4 regions of the Cellulomonas fimi ATCC 484 genome follow, and region 2 is predicted to be linked to each of the others. Evidence: riboswitches for the same ligand, from Rfam matches in the RefSeq annotation. Region 2 holds a riboswitch; each other region holds the start of a gene.
What was found. A riboswitch is a leader RNA that binds a small molecule or an ion and turns the genes downstream of it on or off. The one in region 2 is predicted to bind S-adenosylmethionine.
Positions count from the first base shown of each region.

Region 1: linked by a shared signal. The riboswitch ahead of CELF_RS06080 (MetQ/NlpA family ABC transporter substrate-binding protein) and the one ahead of CELF_RS16175 (rhodanese-like domain-containing protein) in region 2 are both predicted to bind S-adenosylmethionine.
Region 3: linked by a shared signal. The riboswitch ahead of CELF_RS12195 (ABC transporter permease) and the one ahead of CELF_RS16175 (rhodanese-like domain-containing protein) in region 2 are both predicted to bind S-adenosylmethionine.
Region 4: linked by a shared signal. The riboswitch ahead of CELF_RS05980 (LLM class flavin-dependent oxidoreductase) and the one ahead of CELF_RS16175 (rhodanese-like domain-containing protein) in region 2 are both predicted to bind S-adenosylmethionine.

Region 1 is NC_015514.1:1,319,563-1,324,279, reverse strand. It holds gene CELF_RS06090 (methionine ABC transporter permease) at 1-279, opposite strand, end outside; gene CELF_RS06085 (methionine ABC transporter ATP-binding protein) at 276-1,295, opposite strand; gene CELF_RS06080 (MetQ/NlpA family ABC transporter substrate-binding protein) at 1,424-2,377, opposite strand; SAM riboswitch class IV at 2,855-2,969, opposite strand; gene CELF_RS06075 (PadR family transcriptional regulator) at 3,095-3,814, opposite strand; gene CELF_RS06070 (ADP-ribosylglycohydrolase family protein) at 4,053-4,717, shown strand, end outside.
Region 2 is NC_015514.1:3,582,606-3,587,322, reverse strand. It holds gene CELF_RS16185 (TetR/AcrR family transcriptional regulator) at 1-192, shown strand, start outside; gene CELF_RS16180 (O-succinylhomoserine sulfhydrylase) at 352-1,617, opposite strand; gene CELF_RS16175 (rhodanese-like domain-containing protein) at 1,614-2,027, opposite strand; SAM riboswitch class I at 2,033-2,129, opposite strand; SAM riboswitch class IV at 2,249-2,363, shown strand; gene CELF_RS16170 (aminotransferase class V-fold PLP-dependent enzyme) at 2,403-3,818, shown strand; gene CELF_RS16165 (hypothetical protein) at 3,862-4,302, opposite strand; gene CELF_RS16160 (pentapeptide repeat-containing protein) at 4,420-4,717, opposite strand, start outside.
Region 3 is NC_015514.1:2,675,189-2,679,905, forward strand. It holds gene CELF_RS12180 (glutamate-5-semialdehyde dehydrogenase) at 1-1,191, opposite strand, end outside; gene CELF_RS20005 (GNAT family N-acetyltransferase) at 1,196-2,365, opposite strand; gene CELF_RS12190 (rhodanese-like domain-containing protein) at 2,289-2,711, opposite strand; SAM riboswitch class IV at 2,945-3,054, shown strand; gene CELF_RS12195 (ABC transporter permease) at 3,130-4,230, shown strand; gene CELF_RS12200 (ABC transporter permease) at 4,227-4,717, shown strand, end outside.
Region 4 is NC_015514.1:1,296,954-1,301,670, forward strand. It holds gene gtfA (sucrose phosphorylase) at 1-359, opposite strand, end outside; gene CELF_RS05975 (CsbD family protein) at 466-660, opposite strand; gene CELF_RS20360 (hypothetical protein) at 692-847, opposite strand; SAM riboswitch class IV at 1,130-1,237, shown strand; gene CELF_RS05980 (LLM class flavin-dependent oxidoreductase) at 1,542-2,693, shown strand; gene CELF_RS05985 (NtaA/DmoA family FMN-dependent monooxygenase) at 2,702-4,072, shown strand; gene CELF_RS05990 (DUF1684 domain-containing protein) at 4,086-4,717, shown strand, end outside.

The sequences.
Region 1 (4,717 bases), 2.0 Mb from region 2:
GAACACGTTGACGAGCAGGTTGAGCACGGCGAAGACGCCACGGTTCGCCAGCAGCCCCCCGCGGCGCGTCGTGTAGAGGCCGAGGCCCAGCACGAGCCCGAGGATCCCGCCGATGAGCAGCGTGGCCGAGACCATGTAGAGCGTCTCGCCCGTGGCCTGCAGGAGCTTGGGGCCGTGGAACGCCCAGTCGAACTCCCCCGCCGCGGGCAGGGGTGCGGCGGGCAGCGGTGCGGCGGGCAGCACCGCCGGGACGGCTGCCGGCAGGAGCAGGGCGGTCATCGTGCCTCCTCGATCGGGGTGACCGCGCGGAGCCGCTCGACGAGCGCGTCGACGTCCTCGTCGCGGCCGTCGAGGGCGAGGGTGAGCGAGCCGAAGGACTGGTCCTGCAGCGTGCCGATGCCGCCGTAGACGATCTCGAAGGTCACGCCCAGGCCGCCAGCGGACGCGAGCACGGCGCCGAGGCGCGACCCGTCGGTCACGGTCGCGGTGACGATGCGGCCGGTGTGCGTGCGCTGCAGCCGCTCCAGCACCGCGCCACGCGGCCGGTCGTGCACGACTGTCGAGACGAACCGCTGCGTGACGTCAGCCTGCGGGTTGGTGAAGACGTCGAACACGGTCCCCTGCTCGGCGACCTTCCCGTCCTCCAGCACGGCGACGCGGTCCGCGATCGCGCGTACGACCTCGAGCTCGTGCGTGATGACGACGATCGTCACGCCGAGCTCGCGGTTGACCTTCTGCAGCAGCCGCAGGACGTCCTGCGTCGTCTGCGGGTCGAGCGCGCTGGTCGACTCGTCGGCCAGCAGGATCTTCGGCTGCGCGGCGAGAGCGCGCGCGATGCCGACGCGCTGCTTCTGGCCGCCGGAGAGCTGGTCCGGGTAGGAGTGCGCGCGGTCGAGGAGGCCGACGAAGTCGAGCAGCTCGGCGATGCGCCGGTCGCGGTCCGCCTTGGGCCAGCCCGCGACCTTGAGCGGGAACGCCACGTTCCCGGCGACGGTGCGCGACGAGAAGAGGTTGAACTGCTGGAAGATCATGCCGATGTCGCGGCGCTTGCGCTCGAGCTGGCGCTCGCTCAGCGCGGCGACGTCGTCGCCGTCGACGAGGAGCTGCCCGGACGTCACGCGCTCGAGGCCGTTGATGAGCCGCACGAGCGTGCTCTTGCCGGCGCCGGAGTAGCCGATGACACCGAAGATCTCGCCCTTCTCGACGGCGAGGTCGACGCCGTCGACGGCGTGGATCGGCCCGTTCGGGCCGTCGAACACCTTGCGGACGTCGCGGAACTCGATGATGGGGGTCACGTGGGGGACCTTTCGCAAGGCCGGTCGGGCCTCGTCGGGTGGACCGGGGCGGCGGGCTGGGGTGGCGCCCGGGGGAACGGCTGCGCGGCCCGGCGCCTCGCGGTGAGGTGCCGGGCCGCGCGGGGGGGTCAGCCCGCGGCCTTGAGGTTCTCCTGCGTCTCGGCGAGGACGTCCTTCAGCTTCGCCGCGTCGTAGCCCTCGACGATGACGGCGGTGCCGCCGGAGGACTCGACGACCGACTCGAGCACCTTCGGGTCGTGGTAGAGCTCGACGATCTTCTGGTACGCCGGGTTGTCCACGTCGTCCGGGCGGGCCGCGATGACGTTGATGTACGGCTGCGCGCCCTGCGAGCTCGGGTCGTCCGCGAAGACGTAGCCGTCGAGGTCGAAGCCCGCGTCGGTCGCGAAGTTGTTGTTGACGATCACGCCCGCGATGTCGGGGTCGCTGATGAGGCCGGCGGTCTGCGAGGCCTCCACCGGGCGCACGACGACCGTGGACTTCTCGGTGTCGACGTCGTCCGGCGTCGGGACCTTGGGCTCGCCGGTGAACGTGATGAGCCCGGCCTCCTCGAGCACGAACAGCGCGCGCGCCTGGTTGGTCGCGTCGTTGGGGATCGCGACCTGCTCGCCCTTCGTGAACTCGCTGACGTCCTCGTGCTTCTCGGAGTACAGCGGCAGCGGGACGATCAGCGTGGAGCCGATGGGCTGCAGGTCGTCGCCGGTGTTGTTGTTGTGGTCGGCCAGATACAGGATGTGCTGGAACGCGTTGAGGTCGATCTCGTCCTCGGTGAGCGCCGGGTTCGGCTGCGTGTACTCCGAGAAGCCGACGATCTCGAGGTCGATCCCCTCCTCCGCGGCCAGCTCGGTGAGGATCTCCCAGTGCGGCTGGGCGACGTCGGTCGTCCCGAGGCGCACGACGGTCGCACCCTCCTCCGCGGCGGCGGCGTCGTCCGTGCCGGGACGTGTGAGCGCGAACACGAGCGCGGCGACGAGGACCACCACGGCGACGACGGCACCGACGACGAGGCCGGTGCGGCGTCCGCCTCCGTTCTTGGCCGGCAGGACGGGGACGTTCTCGGACATGCGTGTCTCCTAGGGGTGCACCCGGCGACTGCCGGGAAGGCGGGGCGTCGGGCGGCGACGCAGGGAGGTGCCGGGCCCGGGCGGGCCGGCGGGGGACGGAGGACGGCGCGACGCCGTCCGGCGAGGCACCCGGCGCGGGCGCCGGGTGCCTCAGGTGCGACGGGGGACGGCTCGGTGCCGGCTCAGGCCAGCGGGCCGCGGGTCGCCGGACACGCGGGCATGCGACACATGACGGCCGTGGTGGCGGTCAGGGTGCGGGCCTCGCGGGTGTCCATCGATCGACCTCTTCCTCGGGCCGGGGCGCGGTGGCTCCCGGCGGTACCGTCAGTGAAGCGGTGCTGCTGGACACGTGTCAAATTCCGATCATTCGTATCGGGATTTGAGACGGCCAGCAGGTGGGCACGCGGTCGCGGGGCGGTCGCACGGGCGTGCGACGCGGGAGCGGTGCGCATGGTCCTCCTCGGGCGCCGGGGCGCCGGCCGACTTGTGGGCGCCACCGTGACGCACCACCGGTTCTCGCCCCGGGGCACCCCGCTCGATCAGGAGGGTTGCCGTGCAGCCAGCCGGGTACTTGACGCTGCAGCTCGTGAACCGCGGCCAGGATAGTCGATCGGTGACCACCCGGTCAGCGAGACGCTCGTCACGGCGGGCAGCACGACGACCCCTCCGGCGCGGCATGCGTCGGAGGGGTCGTCGTCGTGCGGACGGACCGGCCCGTCAGGCCGTGGCACCCTCCGCAGGTGCGTCGCCGCCCTGACCTGCGACGGCGTGGAGGTCGGCCGGGGCGACCGGCTCGCCCGCGAGCAGCAGGTACAGGTCGCGCCGGGCGCGGTCGAGGACCGCCACGGCGGCCGTCGCCTGCTCCGGGGTACCCGTGCGCGCCACCTGGACGGCGGCGGCGGACAGCGCCTCGAGGGCCGGGCGCAGCGCCCGGTGCGGCTGCTCGGGACGCTCTGCGGCGTCGAGCCACGGCGCTCCGAGGGCGTCGCGGTGCTCCTCGACGTGCGCGCGGCCCGCGTCGGTGAGGCTGGCCAGGCGCCGGCCGCCCTGGGCGACGAGGGTCACGAGACCCTCGTCCTCCAGGAGTGCGAGCGCCGGGTAGACGGCGCCGGGGCTGGGCCGCCAGCGCCCCTGCGAGCGCTCGGCGACCTCCTGGATGAGCTGGTAGCCGTGCATCGGCTGCTCGGCGAGCAGGAGCAGGACCGCGGCGCGGATGTCGCCCCGCCCCGCCCTCCCCCGTCCGCCGCGGCCGTGCGGGCCGCCGTGCCGAGGACCGAAGCCGCCACGCGGGCCGGGTCCGAACCCCGCGCCGAAGCCGGGACCGGGTCCAGGACGGAAGCCGGGGCCGGGTCCGAAGCCCCCGCCGCGGCCGCGGCGGTCGCCCTCGCCGGGGACGTCGTGCAGGTCGGGGTCGTGGTGGAAGTGGTGGTGTCGCATGGTCGTCCTCCTGAGGTCTGGGGTGGGTCGTCGGGAGGGTGCTTCCTGGCGCGGGCAGGTCTCGACCGGTGGTCCGGGAGGTGCGGGCCTCGCGTCCCGACGTCTCGAACGATATATCGTTGATAGATCGTTGACAAGACCGCGGGATCCGCGCCCGCACGCCCGTGGCATGCTGCGCCCGGTCGGCCCGTGGCCCGGCCACCGCCACACCCCCCCCGCGACCGACGGAGACCCGCCCGTGGACGACGCCCAGACCGCCCTGCTCGACCGCGCCGCGGGCGTGCTGCTGGCCCAGGCGGTCGGCGACGCGCTCGGCGTCCCGTACGAGTTCGCACCGCCGTTCGACGGGCCGGCGCGGATGGTCGGCGGCGGGCTCGGGCCCTACGCACCCGGCGAGTGGTCCGACGACACCCAGATGAGCGTCTGCGTCGCGCGCGTCGCCGCCACGGGCACCGACCTGACGTCCGACGCGGCGCTCGACGCGGTCGCCGACGGCTTCCTCGCCTGGCTCACGGGTGGCGCGTCCGACGTCGGCGCGCAGACCCGTCAGGTCCTCACGACCGAGACCCCCGGGCCGGGCAGCGCGGCAAACCTGCGCGCGCGGTCCGCGCAGCTGCACGACCTGACCGGACGCACCGCCGGCAACGGCGCCCTCATGCGGACGGGCGTCGTCGGGCTCACGGCTCTGCACGACCGCGAGCGCACCGCCGCCGCCGCGCGCGCGGTCGCGCTGCTCACGCACGCCGACGACCTCGCGGGCGACTCGTGCGTGCTGTGGTCCGAGGCGGTGCGCGTCGCGGTCCTCGACGCGCGCCTCGACCTGCTCGGCGGCCTCGACCTCCTGCCGCCCGACCGGCGCGACGCATGGCAGACCCGCATCGAGGACGCCACGGGAGCGGACCC
Region 2 (4,717 bases):
TGGTGGGCGGCGACCGCCCCGTACGTCGACCAGGTCTTCGACCCGGCCGCCTACCCGACGGTCGCGCGCGTCGGGCCGGTCGCGGGCGAGGCGAACCAGGCCGCCTACGACCCGTACCGGGCGTTCGAGTTCGGCCTGGCCCGCCTCCTGGACGGCATCGCCGTGCTGGTCGACGCCGCGCCCCGGGCGTGAGCGTCGGCCGGTCGTCCCGCGCGAGCACGGCCCTGCGGTCCGCGTGATTGCCGCGCGGGCCCGGGGCGCGTGCTCGTCTCACGCGACGCGTGGGCGCGGTGCGCCGGCTTCCCGGGCGTCGTGGCGATCAGCGACTGACGGGCGGTCGCTCGACCGGCGTCACAGCGCGTGGTCGAGCGCCTGCGCGAGGTCCTCACGCAGGTCCTCGACGTCCTCCAGGCCGACGGACAGGCGGACGGTCGACTCGGCGATCCCGACGGCGGCGCGGCCCTCGGGGCCGAGCTTGCGGTGGGTCGTCGTCGCCGGGTGCGTGACGATGGACTTCGCGTCGCCGAGGTTGTTCGAGATGTCGACGACCCGCAGCGCGTCGAGGAACGCGAACGTCGACTTCTTCGCGACGTCGGGGGTCGCGCCCTCGGGGACCCGCAGGTTCAGCGTGACGACGGTCCCGCCGCCCGTCTGCTGGGCGCGCGCGAGCTCGTGCTGCGGGTGCGACGGCAGGAACGGGTAGCGGACGGACGCGACGGCCGGGTGCTGCTCGAGCCAGCCGGCCAGGTCGAGCGCGGAGGCGGCCTGGTGGCGCACGCGCAGCGACATCGTCTCCAGCCCCTTGAGCAGCACCCACGCGTTGAACGGGGAGAGCGACGGGCCGGTGTTGCGGATGAGCGTCTGCACGGGGCCGCGCACGTACGCGGCGGAGCCGAGGATCGCGCCGCCGAGCACGCGGCCCTGGCCGTCGATGTGCTTGGTCGCGGAGTAGACGACGACGTCGGCGCCGAGGTCGAGCGGGCGGGACAGCACGGGCGTCGCGAAGACGTTGTCGACGACGACGGTCGCCCCCGCGGCGTGCGCGAGGCGCGACACGGTCGCGATGTCGACGAGGTCCTGCATGGGGTTGGACGGCGTCTCGAAGAACACGACGTCGGCGGGGGTGGACAGCGCCTCCTCCCACTGGGACGACACGTGCCCGTCGACGTAGTCGGTCCGCACGCCCCACGCCGCGAGGATCTCGTCGAAGATCACGACGCTCGACCCGAACAGGGCCCGGGCGGCGACGACGCGCGAGCCCTGCCGCACGAGCGCGGCGAGCGCGGTGAACACCGCGGACATGCCGGTCGCGGTCGCGTAGGCGGCCTCGGCGCCGTCGAGGAGGCGCAGGCGCTCCTCGAACGTCGACACGGTCGGGTTGGAGTAGCGGGAGTAGAGGAACCGGTCGACGTCGCCGGCGAACGCCGACTCCGCCTGCGCGGCGGAGTCGTAGACGTACCCCTGCGTGAGGAACAGGGCCTCGGACATCTCCTGGAACTCGGAGCGCACGAGCCCGCCGCGCACGGCGAGCGTGTCCGGGCGCAGCGTGGAGCGGTCGACGGACCGGTCGTCCCAGTCACCGGGGCCGGGCACGCGGCCGGGTGCGGACCCGCTCACAGCGTGGTCCAGGGCAGGCCCTCGGCGCGCCAGCCCACGTGCCCGCGCTGCCCGTCGGGGCCGACGTCGCCCTCGAACCCGCGCAGCACGTTGTACGCCGGGCCGAACCCGGCGGCGGTCGCGGCCTGCGCGGCGGCGACGGAGCGCACGCCGGAGCGGCACAGGAAGACGACGGGCCGCTCGTCGCCCGGCGTGAGCCCTGCCTGGGCGAGCTCGTCGACGAACCGCGGGTTGAGGCCCTGCGGGGTCGTCCACTGGACGAGCGCCGCGCGGCCGCCGAGGTCGCTCGCGTCGGGGACGCCGATCGTGCGCCACTCGCCCTCGGTCCGGACGTCGACGAGCAGCGCGCGCTCGTCCGACGCGAGCAGGTCCCACGCCTCCTGCGGGGTCAGGTCACCGGCGTAGCCCATGCGTTCCTCCATCGGTCCTGGCGGTAGCACCCTCGCCCGGGCGGGCCCGGGGGGTTGCTGCGGCGTCGTCGAGCCAGATCTCTCGGCCGCTCTGGATGGTTGCCGCGATGCTACGCGCGCTCGCGCCGCCGTGGTCAAGGGGCGGACACGACGTCCCGTCATACGAGACACGCCGTCGCTCTCGTTGACAGTCCCGCGGCCGTCGGAAACCCTCGTCGTCAGGTCATGAGCGCCAGCGCGAAGCCCCGGCTCGCTGGCCGGCAACCCTCCTCCGCGGTGGGGTGCCCCGGGTGACGACCAGGCCGACCGCCGCCCGGCGGACGGCAAGCGCGGGGACCGCCGTCGGTGCGGCTCCCACGGACCGTGAGGAGCACCATGACCGCCACCGCCGAGCACGCGTCCTGTGCCGAGGTCGACGCCGTGCCCACGTCGTCGACCCGCGAGCCCGTCGCCGCCCTGCTGCCCGTCGTCGGGGCGGACACCACCGTCCCGCTCGTCGACGGCACGCAGCGCACGTACGCGAACCTCGACTACGCCGCGAGCGCCCCTGCCCTCGAGGCCGTCGCCGCGCGCGTCACCGAGGTGCTGCCGCTGTACGCGTCGGTGCACCGCGGCGCCGGCTACCTCTCGCAGGTCTCCACCGCGCTCTACGAGTCCGCCCGGCAGACGATCGCCCGCTTCGTCGACGCGCGTCCCGACGACGTCGCGATCGTCACGCGGAACACCACGGACTCGCTCAACCTGCTCGCGGGTGTCGTGCCCGACGGCGGGCGCGTCCTCGTGCTCGACATCGAGCACCACGCGAACCTCCTGCCGTGGGTCGAGCAGTCCGGCCGCGGTGCCACGACGATCCTGCCCATCGCGTCCACCGTCGCCGGCACGCTCGACGCGCTGCGCGACGAGCTCGCCCGCCAGCCGTACGCGCTGCTCACGCTCACGGGCGCGTCCAACGTCACGGGCGAGGGCCTGCCCGTCGAGGAGGTCGTCGCGCTCGCGCACGCCGTCGGCACGCGTGTCGCCGTCGACGGGGCGCAGCTCGTGCCGCACCGCGGCTTCTCGCTCGCCCGCACGGGGGCCGACTACGTCGCCTTCTCGGGCCACAAGACGTACGCGCCGTTCGGGGCCGGGGCGCTCGTCGGCCGCCGTGACTGGCTCGACACGGGCACGCCGCACCTCGCCGGCGGCGGGGCGGTGCGGGACGTCCGCGCCGACCGCACGGTGTGGCAGCCCGCACCCGCCCGCCACGAGGCGGGGTCCCCGAACGTGCTCGGCGCGATCGCCCTCGCGGAGGCCTGCGACCGGCTCGCCGCGCTGCCCGCGGGGACGCTCGCCGCGCACGAGGACGCCCTGCGGACCCGCCTGCTCGACGGGCTCGCGACGATCGACGGCGTCGAGGTCGCCCGCATCTGGCCCGACTCCGCCGACCCCGTCGGGGTGCTCACGTTCACCGTCCCCGGGCACGACCCGGGGCTCGTCGCCGCGTACCTGTCGGCCGAGCACGGCATCGGCGTGCGCGACGGCCGGTTCTGCGCGCACCCGCTGCTCGCGCACCTCGGCGCCTCGGGCGGGGCTATCCGCGCGTCGGTGGGGGTCGGGACGACGAGCGAGGCGGTCGACCGGCTCGTCGTCGCGCTGCGGCAGTACCTGGCTCACGGCCCGTCGTCCCGGTACGAGGTCGTGGACGCCTGCTGGACGGTCGTCGACGACACCCGCCCGCTCGTCCAGGTGCACGGCCTGGACGCGCTCGCCGCGACGGCGGCGGCCGCGTGCGGTCCGGCGCTCGACGACTGAGGCCCGGCCCGGACCGGCCCGCGGCCCGCCGAGGCCGGGACCGTCAGGCGGGGAAGCGGCGGTTCCGGGCCCAGCGGTCCCACGGGCCGACGTGTGCCGCGACACCGTGCGCGTGCAGCCGCGCCACGGTCCGTCCGAGCGCGCCGACGACCTGACCGCGGATCCGGTCGGCGCGCAGCGTGCGGATCCCGACCTCGATCTCGGACCCGTCGGGCCCCTCGCCCAGCACCCGCACCGTCAGGACGGGGCCGGAGAACAGCTCGACCGGCTCGAGGAGCTGCAGGAGGCTCAGGGCGAGGTGCGCGCTGCCGCGAGCCGTGAACGAGCCGTCGGGGGCGACCCGGACGCGCATCCGCGCGGCACGCAGCTCCTGCGCCAGCACCTCCATGACGCCGCCCGGGGGTGCGGCGACGTGCAGCGTCGTGACCGGTGACCCGAGCAGCAGCGGCCACGGCTGCACGACGGGCGGCGGCGCGCCCGTCACGCGGTCGCCTCCGGCTGGCCCAGCACCTGCTGCGTGCGCACGAGCACCGGGCACGACACGTCGACCGCCACGCCACCTCCTTCGTCAGGCGGGACGCTACCGGTCACCGGTCACCGGTCAGCCGACGACGATCCCCAGGTGCGCCGCGACCAGCGGGGCGAGGTCGAGCAGCTGCTCCTGCGTGACACGTGCGCCCCGCAGGCCGTCGAGCCCGTCGATGCGCCGCAGGCCGCCCACGCCGCGCAGGTCGACGTCCTCCAGGCGCGCCCCGGAGACGTCGATCCGCCGCACCCGGCAGTCCTCGAGCGTGACGCGCCGGGCCGTGACGCGGGCCAGGTCGAGCTCGTCGACGACCACGCCGACGAGCGTGACGTCGGTGAGCCGTGCGTCGCGCAGGTTGAGGTAGTCGACCTTG
Region 3 (4,717 bases), 910 kb from region 2:
CTGGCCGCCGTCGGTGAAGCGGGTCGAGGCGTTCACCATGACGGCCGCGGAGTCGACCTCGGCGACGAACCGCTCGGAGGCGGCGAGGTCGCGCGTGACGATCGCCTCGGTGTGGCCCGAGCTCCACGTGCGGATGTGGTCGAGCGCCTCGTCGAGGTCGTCGACCACGCGGACGGCCAGGTCGAGCGACAGGTACTCCGTCGCCCAGTCCTCGTCCGTCGCCGGCACGGCGGCGACCTCCTCCGGCGCGAGCGCGAGCGTCGTCTCGTCGCCGTGGATCGTCACGCCCGCGTCCGCGAGGCACGCGAGCGCGACGGGCAGGAACTCGTCCGCGACCCCCCGGTGCACGAGCAGCGTCTCGGCGGCGTTGCAGACGCCCACGCGCTGCGTCTTGGCGTTGAGCAGGATCGGCAGGGCGACGGCCAGGTCGGCGCTCTCGTCGACGTAGACGTGCACGTTGCCGACACCCGTCTCGATGACGGGCACGGTCGACTCGCGCACGACGGTCGCGATGAGGTCCGCTCCCCCGCGCGGCACGAGCACGTCGACGAGCCCGCGCGCGTGCATGAGCGCGACGGCGCCCTCGCGGCCCCAGGCGTCGATGGACTGCACGAGGTCGCCGGGCAGCCCCCGCGTCTCGAGCGCCCGTGCCAGCACGCCGACGATCACCTCGTTGCTGGCCGCGGCCGCGGAGCCGCCGCGCAGGACGACGGCGTTGCCGCTCTTGAGCGCGAGCCCCGCGGCGTCGACCGTCACGTTGGGCCTGGCCTCGTAGATCATCCCGACGACGCCCATCGGGACCCGGAGCTGGCGCAGCCGCAGGCCGTTCGGGAGCGTCGAGCCGCGGACCACCTCGCCGACCGGGTCGGGCAGTGCAGCCAGCTCCCGCAGGGCGTCGGCGATCGCGACGACACGCTCGGGCGTGAGCGCGAGGCGGTCGAGCAGCCCGGCGGACAGCCCGTCGGCGCGGCCGCGCTCGAGGTCGCGCGCGTTGGCGGCGACGACCTCCTCCGTGGCGGCGACCAGGGCGTCGGCGAGCGCGTGCAGGGCCGCGTCCTTGGTCGCGCGCGTGGCGGTCGCGAGGGCCCGGGACGCGACCTTGGCGCGCTGCGCGACCGCACGGACCTGCGCCGGGACGTCCCGGCCGTCGGCGGCCTCGTCGTGCAGGGGGACGTCGAGCGATGCGGTCATCCCGTCAGGGTAGCCCCGGGTCGTCGTCCGAGGTCCGGGCCTTCCACGGTGCGGCGGCACGGTCGAGGTCGAGCCCGAACGCGAGCAGCGTGGCCCCGTCGACGACGCGCGTCTCCCGCTCGGGCAGGCGCGTGAAGCCGAGGCTCTCGTACAGGCGGTGCGCGCCCGTCATGGCCGGCCCGGAGCTCATCACCACGCGGCGCAGCCCACGCTCGCGCGCCAGCTCGACGGCGAACCGCGTGAGCAGCGCGCCCACGCCCCGTCGCCGCGCCTGCGGGGCCACGGCGAGCAGCCGGAAGTCCAGCTCGCCGTCGCGGCCGAGCGGCGAGATGTGCGCGCCGGGCCGCGGCGTCGCGACGGTACCGAGCAGGTCGCCCGTGACCCGGTCCTGCGCGACCCAGACCTCGTGCTCACGGGCGCGCGTCGCGACGTCGGCGACCGACGCCCGGTACGAGTCGGTGAGCTCGTGGTCGTGTGCGTAGGCCTCGACCGACAGGCGTGCGACGGCGTCGTGCTCGTGCGGGGCGATCCGGCGCACCGGCACGCCCGGCCGCACGAGGGAGTGCACGAGGACGACGAGCCTGCCGACCCCGGGCACCACGGCACTCTCCCGCGTCGGCGTGCGCTCGAACCCGAGGCGCTCGTAGAGACGCTGCGCGCCGACGTTGCGTGCGCCCGTGTCGAGCACGACGGCCCGCACGCCCCACCCGCGGGCCCGGTCCACCGCCGCGACGACGAGCGCCGCGCCCGCACCGTGCCCCTGTGCGCCCGGCTCGACCGCGAGCAGACGGATCTCGGCCTCGTCCCCCCCCGCGCCTGCCGCGTCAGCCCGTGACCGGGCCGCAGCAGGCTGACCGTGCCGACCAGCCGGCCGTCGGCCGTCGCGACGAGCAGGTCCCCCGCGCTCGCCCGGGCGCCCGCGTCGAGCATGAGGCGGACCCGTGCGGGGTCGGTCGCGGCGCCGTACGGTCCGGCGTCGAACGCGCGCCGCGTCAGCATCCCGACCGCCTCGAGCTCGTCGGCCCGGGCGGTGCGGATCTCGAGCGCAGGCGCGCCGACGGTCGGCGACGCAGGCGCACGGGCGCCCGTCGGTGCGGTCACCGGATGCTCGTCGCGGCGCCGTCGTCGGCCTGCTCGACGGGCAGCCCGGCGTCGCGCCACGCCGGTGCCCCACCCTCGACGTGCACGACGTCCGTGAAGCCCTTGTCCCGCAGCGCGGCCGCGACCGGACCGGAACCCCGGACCGAGCCGCAGACCACGACGACGGGCGTGTCGAGCGACAGGGCCGGCACGACCCGCGCCGCCGAGTCGAGGTCGAAGGCCGTGTCGACCGCGTACCGGTCGACGACCGTCGCCCCCGGCAGGCTGCCCGTGGTGGCGCGGCCGGCGTCGCTGCGGACGTCGACGAGAACCGCTCCCGCCGCGACGCGCTCGGCCGCCTCGCCGGGGCTCACGAGGGGGGCGAGGGCACCGGCCTCGTCGAGGCTGAGGTCCTGGGCGGGGGCGGTGGATCGAGTCATGCCGGGCTCCTCGTGCAGCGGTGCGGCGGATGCCGTGCGGGCGGGCGGTCGAACGGCGGTCTGGGCGGGACGCACGCTCCGACGGCACTCCGCCCGCGTCAAGGGGCGGCCGGAGTCGTCTCGCAGGTCAAGACCCAGCGCGTGCACCGTGTCCGCGAGCGGCCCTTTCCGCATCGTGAGACAGCGACGACCACCCATTGACCGCCCCGACGGCCGTTCCTACCTTCACCGCCGGTCACGAGACCCGACGTCAAGCCCTGGCTGGTCGGGCGGCAACCCTCCGCACGTGGCGGGGTGCTCCAGGTGATGACCCGGCACGGCTTCGGCCGTGCAAGCACGCCGCCCGCCCTCGCGCGCCACCTCGGCGCACCGAAGGAGTCCGCATGACCACCGCCCCGCACCGTCCGGCGGCCACGCCGTGACGCGCTACCTGGTCCGTCGGCTCGGCCTCGCCCTGCTCGTCCTGTGGGCCGCGTACACGGTGTCGTTCCTCGTCCTGTACGCGCTGCCCGGCGACCCCGTGTCGGTCATGTTCGGCGGCGAGTCGAACGACGTCACACCCGAGCAGCTCGACGCGCTGCGCGCGGAGTACGGGTTCGACCAGCCGCTCGCCGCGCAGTACGTGAGCCGGCTGCTCGACGCGCTGCGCGGTGACCTCGGCACGTCGGTCGTGAGCAAGCAGCCCGTGACGACGCTGCTCGCACAGGCGCTGCCGCCGACCGCCGCGATCGCGGGCGCAGCCCTGCTGCTCGCGGTCGTCGGAGGCGGCTCGCTCGCGATCCTCGCGACCGCGACCCGCAGCCGCGCGCTCGCCGGTCTCTTGCAGTCGCTTCCGCCGCTCGGGGTCGCGATCCCGTCGTTCTGGTTCGGCCTGACGCTCGTGCAGTGGTTCTCGTTCCAGCTGCCGCTGTTCCCGGCGCTCGGCAACCAGGGGCTCGCCTCGGTCGTCCTGCCCGCCGTCACGCTGGCGCTGCCGACGTCGGCGGTCGTCGCCCAGCTGCTGTCCCGCAGCCTGCTGCACACGCTGCACGAACCGTACGTCGACACCGCGGTCGCCAAGGGCGCGGGGCGGGCCCGCGTGCACCTGCGGCACGCGCTGCGCAACGCGGCGCTGCCCGCCCTCACCGCGACGGGCCTCGTCGTCGGCGGGCTGCTGTCCGGCGCCGTCGTCACGGAGACCGTCTTCTCGCGCGCCGGGATCGGGCGTCTCACCGCCACGGCCGTCGCCGCACAGGACATCCCCGTGGTGCAGGGCGTCGTGCTCGTCGCCGCGACGGTGTACGTGCTCGCGAACCTCGCGGTCGACGTCGTCTACCCGCTGCTCGACCCGCGCATCGTCGCCGCCGGCCGTGCGGTCCCCACGACGGACGACGCGGGGCGCGACGACGCGCGCGACGACACCGCGGCCGGCGCGTCGGCCGGCCCGGGCCGCGGCACCGACCCCGCCCACGACGCCCACGGCCCGGATGCCGACGCGCTCGTCGGTGTCGCGCCGCACGCCGCCGGAGGACCGCGATGAGCTCGCTCGACAGCCTCACCGGCGCGCAGACCCGCCGCCCCGACGGGTTCGTCCCCACCGCGCTCGACCCCGACGCGCGCGCCGACGACTTCACCACCACCGCGGCCGAGCGGTTCGCCGACGCGGTGCGCGCGCACGACGACGAGCTCACGCACCGCGGCCCGTGGCGCACGCGCCTCGAGGACCTCGGGCGACGTCCCGGCCTCGTGCTCGCGCTGCTCTGGTCGCTCGCGGTGCTCGTCGCCGCGTTCGTGCCGACCCTGCTCGCACCCGGCGACCCGCTGTCCGGCGTGCCGGCCGACAAGCTCCAGCCGCCGTCCGGGGCACACTGGTTCGGCACCGACCAGCTGGGCCGCGACCTCTACACGCGCGTCGTCCACGGCACGCAGCTCACGCTGCAGGCGGCGCTCGTCGCGGTGCTCGTCGGCCTCGTCGTCGGCGCGCTGATCGGGCTCGTCGCCGGCTTCGTCGGCGGGCTCGTGGACGA
Region 4 (4,717 bases), 2.0 Mb from region 2:
ACCGACGACAGCGTGAGGAACATCGGCGCGAAGGGCGACGCGTCGCCGCGCGCCCGCACGTCGAGGAACGCGGCGGACTGCGCCGACACGTGGTTGACGATGAGGTCGACCACGACGTCGTGCGTGCGCGCGAGGTCCCGGACGTCCTCCCACGTGCCGAGCCGCGGGTCGACGGCGGTGTGGTCGACGGGGTCGAAGCCGGCGTCGGCGCCGTCGTAGGGCGTGAAGAACGGCAGGACGTGCACCCCGCCGAACGCGCCTGCGAACGGCTCGGAGCGCAGCAGCCGCGCGAGGCCGGGGAGGTCGCCGCCGAGCCGGTCGGCGTAGGTGATGAGCTGCACGGCGTTGCGCGTCGCCACGTCGGCGTCCTCTCTGACGCGTCCGGGGAGCCCCGCCGGGCTGTGGGCGGGCGGTCCGCGGCGGGGCCCGGTCCGGTGTCCCAGGCCGGGCCCCGCCGAGCGGCTGCTACTTCTTGAAGGCGTCCTTGACGTCGTCGACGGCGTCGGCGGCCTTGTCGCCGGCCTGCTTGACGTTGGCCGACGCCTGGTCGCCGCGGCCCTCGGCCTCGAGGCGCTCGTCGTCCGTCGCGCGTCCGACGCCCTCCTTGACCTTGCCCTTCGCCTCTTCGGCGGCGTGCTCGATCTTGTCGTCGAGACCCATGGTGGGCTCCTCTCCGGTCGTGGCGGTCGGGTCAGACGGCGCGTCGTCCGCGCCCGACGAGCCAGCCGATGAGGCTGACGACGAGCAGGATGACGCCGATCCAGAGGAGGACCTGCGCGGCTTCGACGGCGACGCCGAGGACGATCATGACGACGCCGGCGATGATGAGGATGAGCCACAGAGCCATCGGACTGCCTCTCTCGACTCGGCGGCCTCGTGACCACCGACCTGACCCGGTGACCAGGGTTCTTCGGTCACCACACGACATCGTCCTGCCGCAAGGGGCGTCTCGCATGTCGGGCGAGGGGCGCGGGCGGGTGGTATTCGGATCGCCGTCCGCACGGGTGCCGGCCGGCTCCGGCGTGCGCGGTGGACACCGCTGTCCACGATGTGAGCCGCGCCCGGCAGATAGTTGACCGATCCAGTCGGGTTTTCTACTGTTCTCGGCACCGGGGTCCGACGGGTCCGGGGTCATGAGCTCCAGCACCAAGCCCCGGCTCGCTGGACGGCAACCCTCCCGCGCGGCGGGGTGCCCCGGGTGACGACCAGGCCGTGGACCCCACGGCAACGGCGCGGACGCAGGCCCAGGGCCTGCCGTGAGGAGAGAGCGATGAGCAGCGGGCGAGCACCCCGGCACGCAGCCGGCCTCACGTGTCGCTGTCGCCCCTGCACGCCCTCCTGTCGCGCCCGCTGAGCACCCCGACGACACCGTCGCCGGCCGGCCACCGGCCCCCCGCACAGGCACAGGCTCCCGCGCAGCCCGAGCGCTGACGCGCCGTCGCGGCCCCTGCCGCACCCGTCCCACGCACCCGCCACGCCCCGGTCCGGGCGCGCACCCGCGCGTCCGCACCGCCGCGCACCCCGAAACGGATGGCACCCCCATGACCGTCTCTCCCCGCAGCACCCACCTCGGCCTCGACCTCTCCGACGCCGGCCCGCACCCCGAGGCGTGGCGCACGTCCGGGTCGGAGCCGCACCGGCTCTTCGACCCCGAGCGGCTGCGCGAGCTCGTCGACACCGCGCAGCGCGCGACGCTCGACTTCGTCCTGTTCGACGACGCGTTCGCGCTCCACACGAGCCGCAACACCACGTTGCGGGGGCGGCTCGACGCGGCCCTCGTCTCGGCGCGGCTCGCCCCCCGCAGCGCGGGCATCGGGCTGGTCGCGACGGTCGACACCACGCACACCGAGCCGTTCCACGTCGCCAAGGCGCTGCAGACGATCGACCACGTCAGCCACGGGCGCGCCGCCTGGCAGGTCGCCTGGTCGACGTCGCCGCAGGTCACCGCGGCCTTCGGACGCAAGCAGGTGCAGGACGAGGCCGACGCGGTCGCCGAGGCCGACGAGGCCGTCGACGTCGTGCGCAAGCTCTGGGACAGCTGGGAGGACGACGCGGAGATCCGCGACGTCGCGACCGGCCGGTTCGTCGACCGCGACAAGATCCACCGGATCGACCACGAGGGCGTCCGGTTCGTCGTGCGCGGGTCGTCGATCACACCGCGCTCGCCGCAGGGCCAGCCGCCCGTCGTCGTGCGTGCGACCTCGTCGCCCGCGCGTGCCTTCGCCGCGCACCAGGCGGACGTCGTCCGGATCGCCGTGACCGACCGCGCGGACGCCGCCGTGCAGCGCGCCGAGATCCGGGCCGCCGCCGCGGCCGTCGGGCGCGACCCCGACGAGATCCGGGTCCTCGCGGACGTGCTCGTCGTGCTGGGCGGGACCGCCGCCGCGGCACGCGAGCGCCTGGCCCTGCTCGACGCGCTCGCCGGCGACGCACGCCGACCCGACGGGTACGCGCACGTCGGGACGGCCGCGGAGCTCGCGGCGACCGTCGAGGACTGGACGGTCACGGGCGCGGTCGACGGGTTCGTGCTGCGGCCTGCCGCGCTGCACACCGACGTCGACGGCATCGCCGACGAGGTGGTCCCGCTGCTGCGCGCCGCGGGAGCGTTCCGCGACACCTACCCCGGCACGACGCTGCGCGACACCCTCGGGCTCGCGCGCCCCGCCTCCCGCTACGCCTCCGCGATCGCCTGAGCCGCGCCATGACCGTCCCCCGCAAGCAGGTCCACCTCGGCGCGCACTTCCCGGGCGTCAACTCGACCACCGTCTGGACCGAGCCCGACTCGGGCAGCCAGATCGACTTCGCGTCGTTCGAGCACCTCGCCCGCTCGGCCGAGGACGCGCGCCTCGACTTCTTCTTCCTCGCCGAGGGCCTGCGCCTGCGCGAGCACAAGGGCGAGATCTTCGACCTCGACGTCGTCGGGCGGCCCGACACCCTGCCCGTGCTCGCCGCGCTCGCGGCCGTGACCGACCGGCTGGGCCTGGTCGGCACGATCAACACGACGTTCAACGAGCCGTGGGAGGTCGCGCGGCAGTTCGCGACGCTCGACGTGCTCTCGGGCGGGCGCGCCGCGTGGAACCTCGTGACGTCGCCCGACGCGTTCACCGGTGCGAACTTCCGCCGCGGCGGCTTCCTGCCCTACGAGCAGCGCTACGAGCGGGCCGCCGAGCTCGTCGCGGTCGCCCGCGCGCTCTGGGACTCGTGGGACGACGACGCCGTGCTGGGCGACCGCGAGGGTGGTGCGTTCCTGCGGGACGTCGAGCACGTCGGCCCGCACTTCCAGGTGCGCGGCACGTTCCCGACGCCGCGCGGCCCGCAGGGGCACCCGGTGCTCTTCCAGGCCGGCGACTCCGGGCAGGGTCGCGACTTCGCCGCCGCGACCGCGGACGTCGTGTTCTCCATGCACTCGACCTTCGAGGACGGCCGGGCGTTCTACCGGGACGTCAAGGACCGGCTGCCCGCGCTCGGCCGCCGGGAGGACTCGCTGAAGATCCTGCCGGCGACGAGCGTCGTGCTCGGCGACACCGCCGAGGACGCCGCCGAGCGGGCGCGCGTCATCCGGCGCCAGCAGGTCTCCGGCCCGGGCGCGATCGCGTTCCTCGAGCAGGTGTGGGGCGTGGACCTCACCGCCTACGACCCCGACGGGCCCCTGCCCGACGTGGAGCCCGACGTCGGCAACGCCGACATCACGCGGGGCCGCGTGCGGCACGTCAAGGACCCGCGCCCCGTGGTCGCCGCGTGGCGCGCGCGGGCCGAGGCCGAGCGCCTGTCGATCCGCGACCTCGTCATCGCGGTGACCAGCCGGGGCGGGTTCGTCGGGACGCCCACGCACGTGGCCGACGAGATCGACCGCTACGTCCAGCAGGACGCGAGCGACGGCTTCATCCTCGTGCCGCACCTCACGCCGCACGGTCTCGACGACGTGCTGGCGACGGTCGTGCCGCTGCTGCAGGAGCGCGGCTCCTTCCGGGCCGAGTACGCCGGCCCGACGCTGCGCGACCACCTCGGGCTCGACCGCCCGGCCGAGGGCCGTGCCGCGACCGCCCACCTCGACCAGCAGCCCGTCGGCTGACAGGAGCGCCACGATGACCGACACCGCCACCCGCCCGCCGGCCGCCCCGGCCGACTCCGGCGCGCCCGCCGGCGCGGCGACCGACCCACGTGCCGCCTGGGAGGCCTGGCACGCCGAGCGTGAGCGCGCCCTCACCGCCCCGCACGGCTGGCTCACGCCCGTCGCCCTGCTGTGGCTGCGCGCGCAGCGCCGCCTCCTGCCCGGGCTGCCCGGGCTCTGGTCGGCCGACGACGACGGCGCGCACCTGCTCGCGGTCGACGACGACGCCCTGACCGACGCCGACGGACCGGTGCGCGGGGAACGCACCTGGCACGTGCCGGAGGACGGCTCGCTCGTCGTCGCGCGCCACCTGCCCGCCGGCCGGGACCCGCTCGCGGCGCCCGACGAGGTCGAGGTCGTCGTCGAGCTCGTGCGGCGCACCGGCCGCTACGGCCTTCGGCTGCGCGACCCGCAGGCCGCGACGCGGGGCCGGTTCACCGGCGTGCCGACGTTCCCGTACGACGAGTCCTGGGTGCTCGACGCGCCCGTGCGCTGGTACGACGCGCCGCAGCAGGTCGTCGTCGGTGCGGCGCAGCCCGGGCTCGTGCACGACGCGACCGTGGTCGGGGAGGTCGACGTGGAGCGGGGCGGCACCGTCCGCACGCT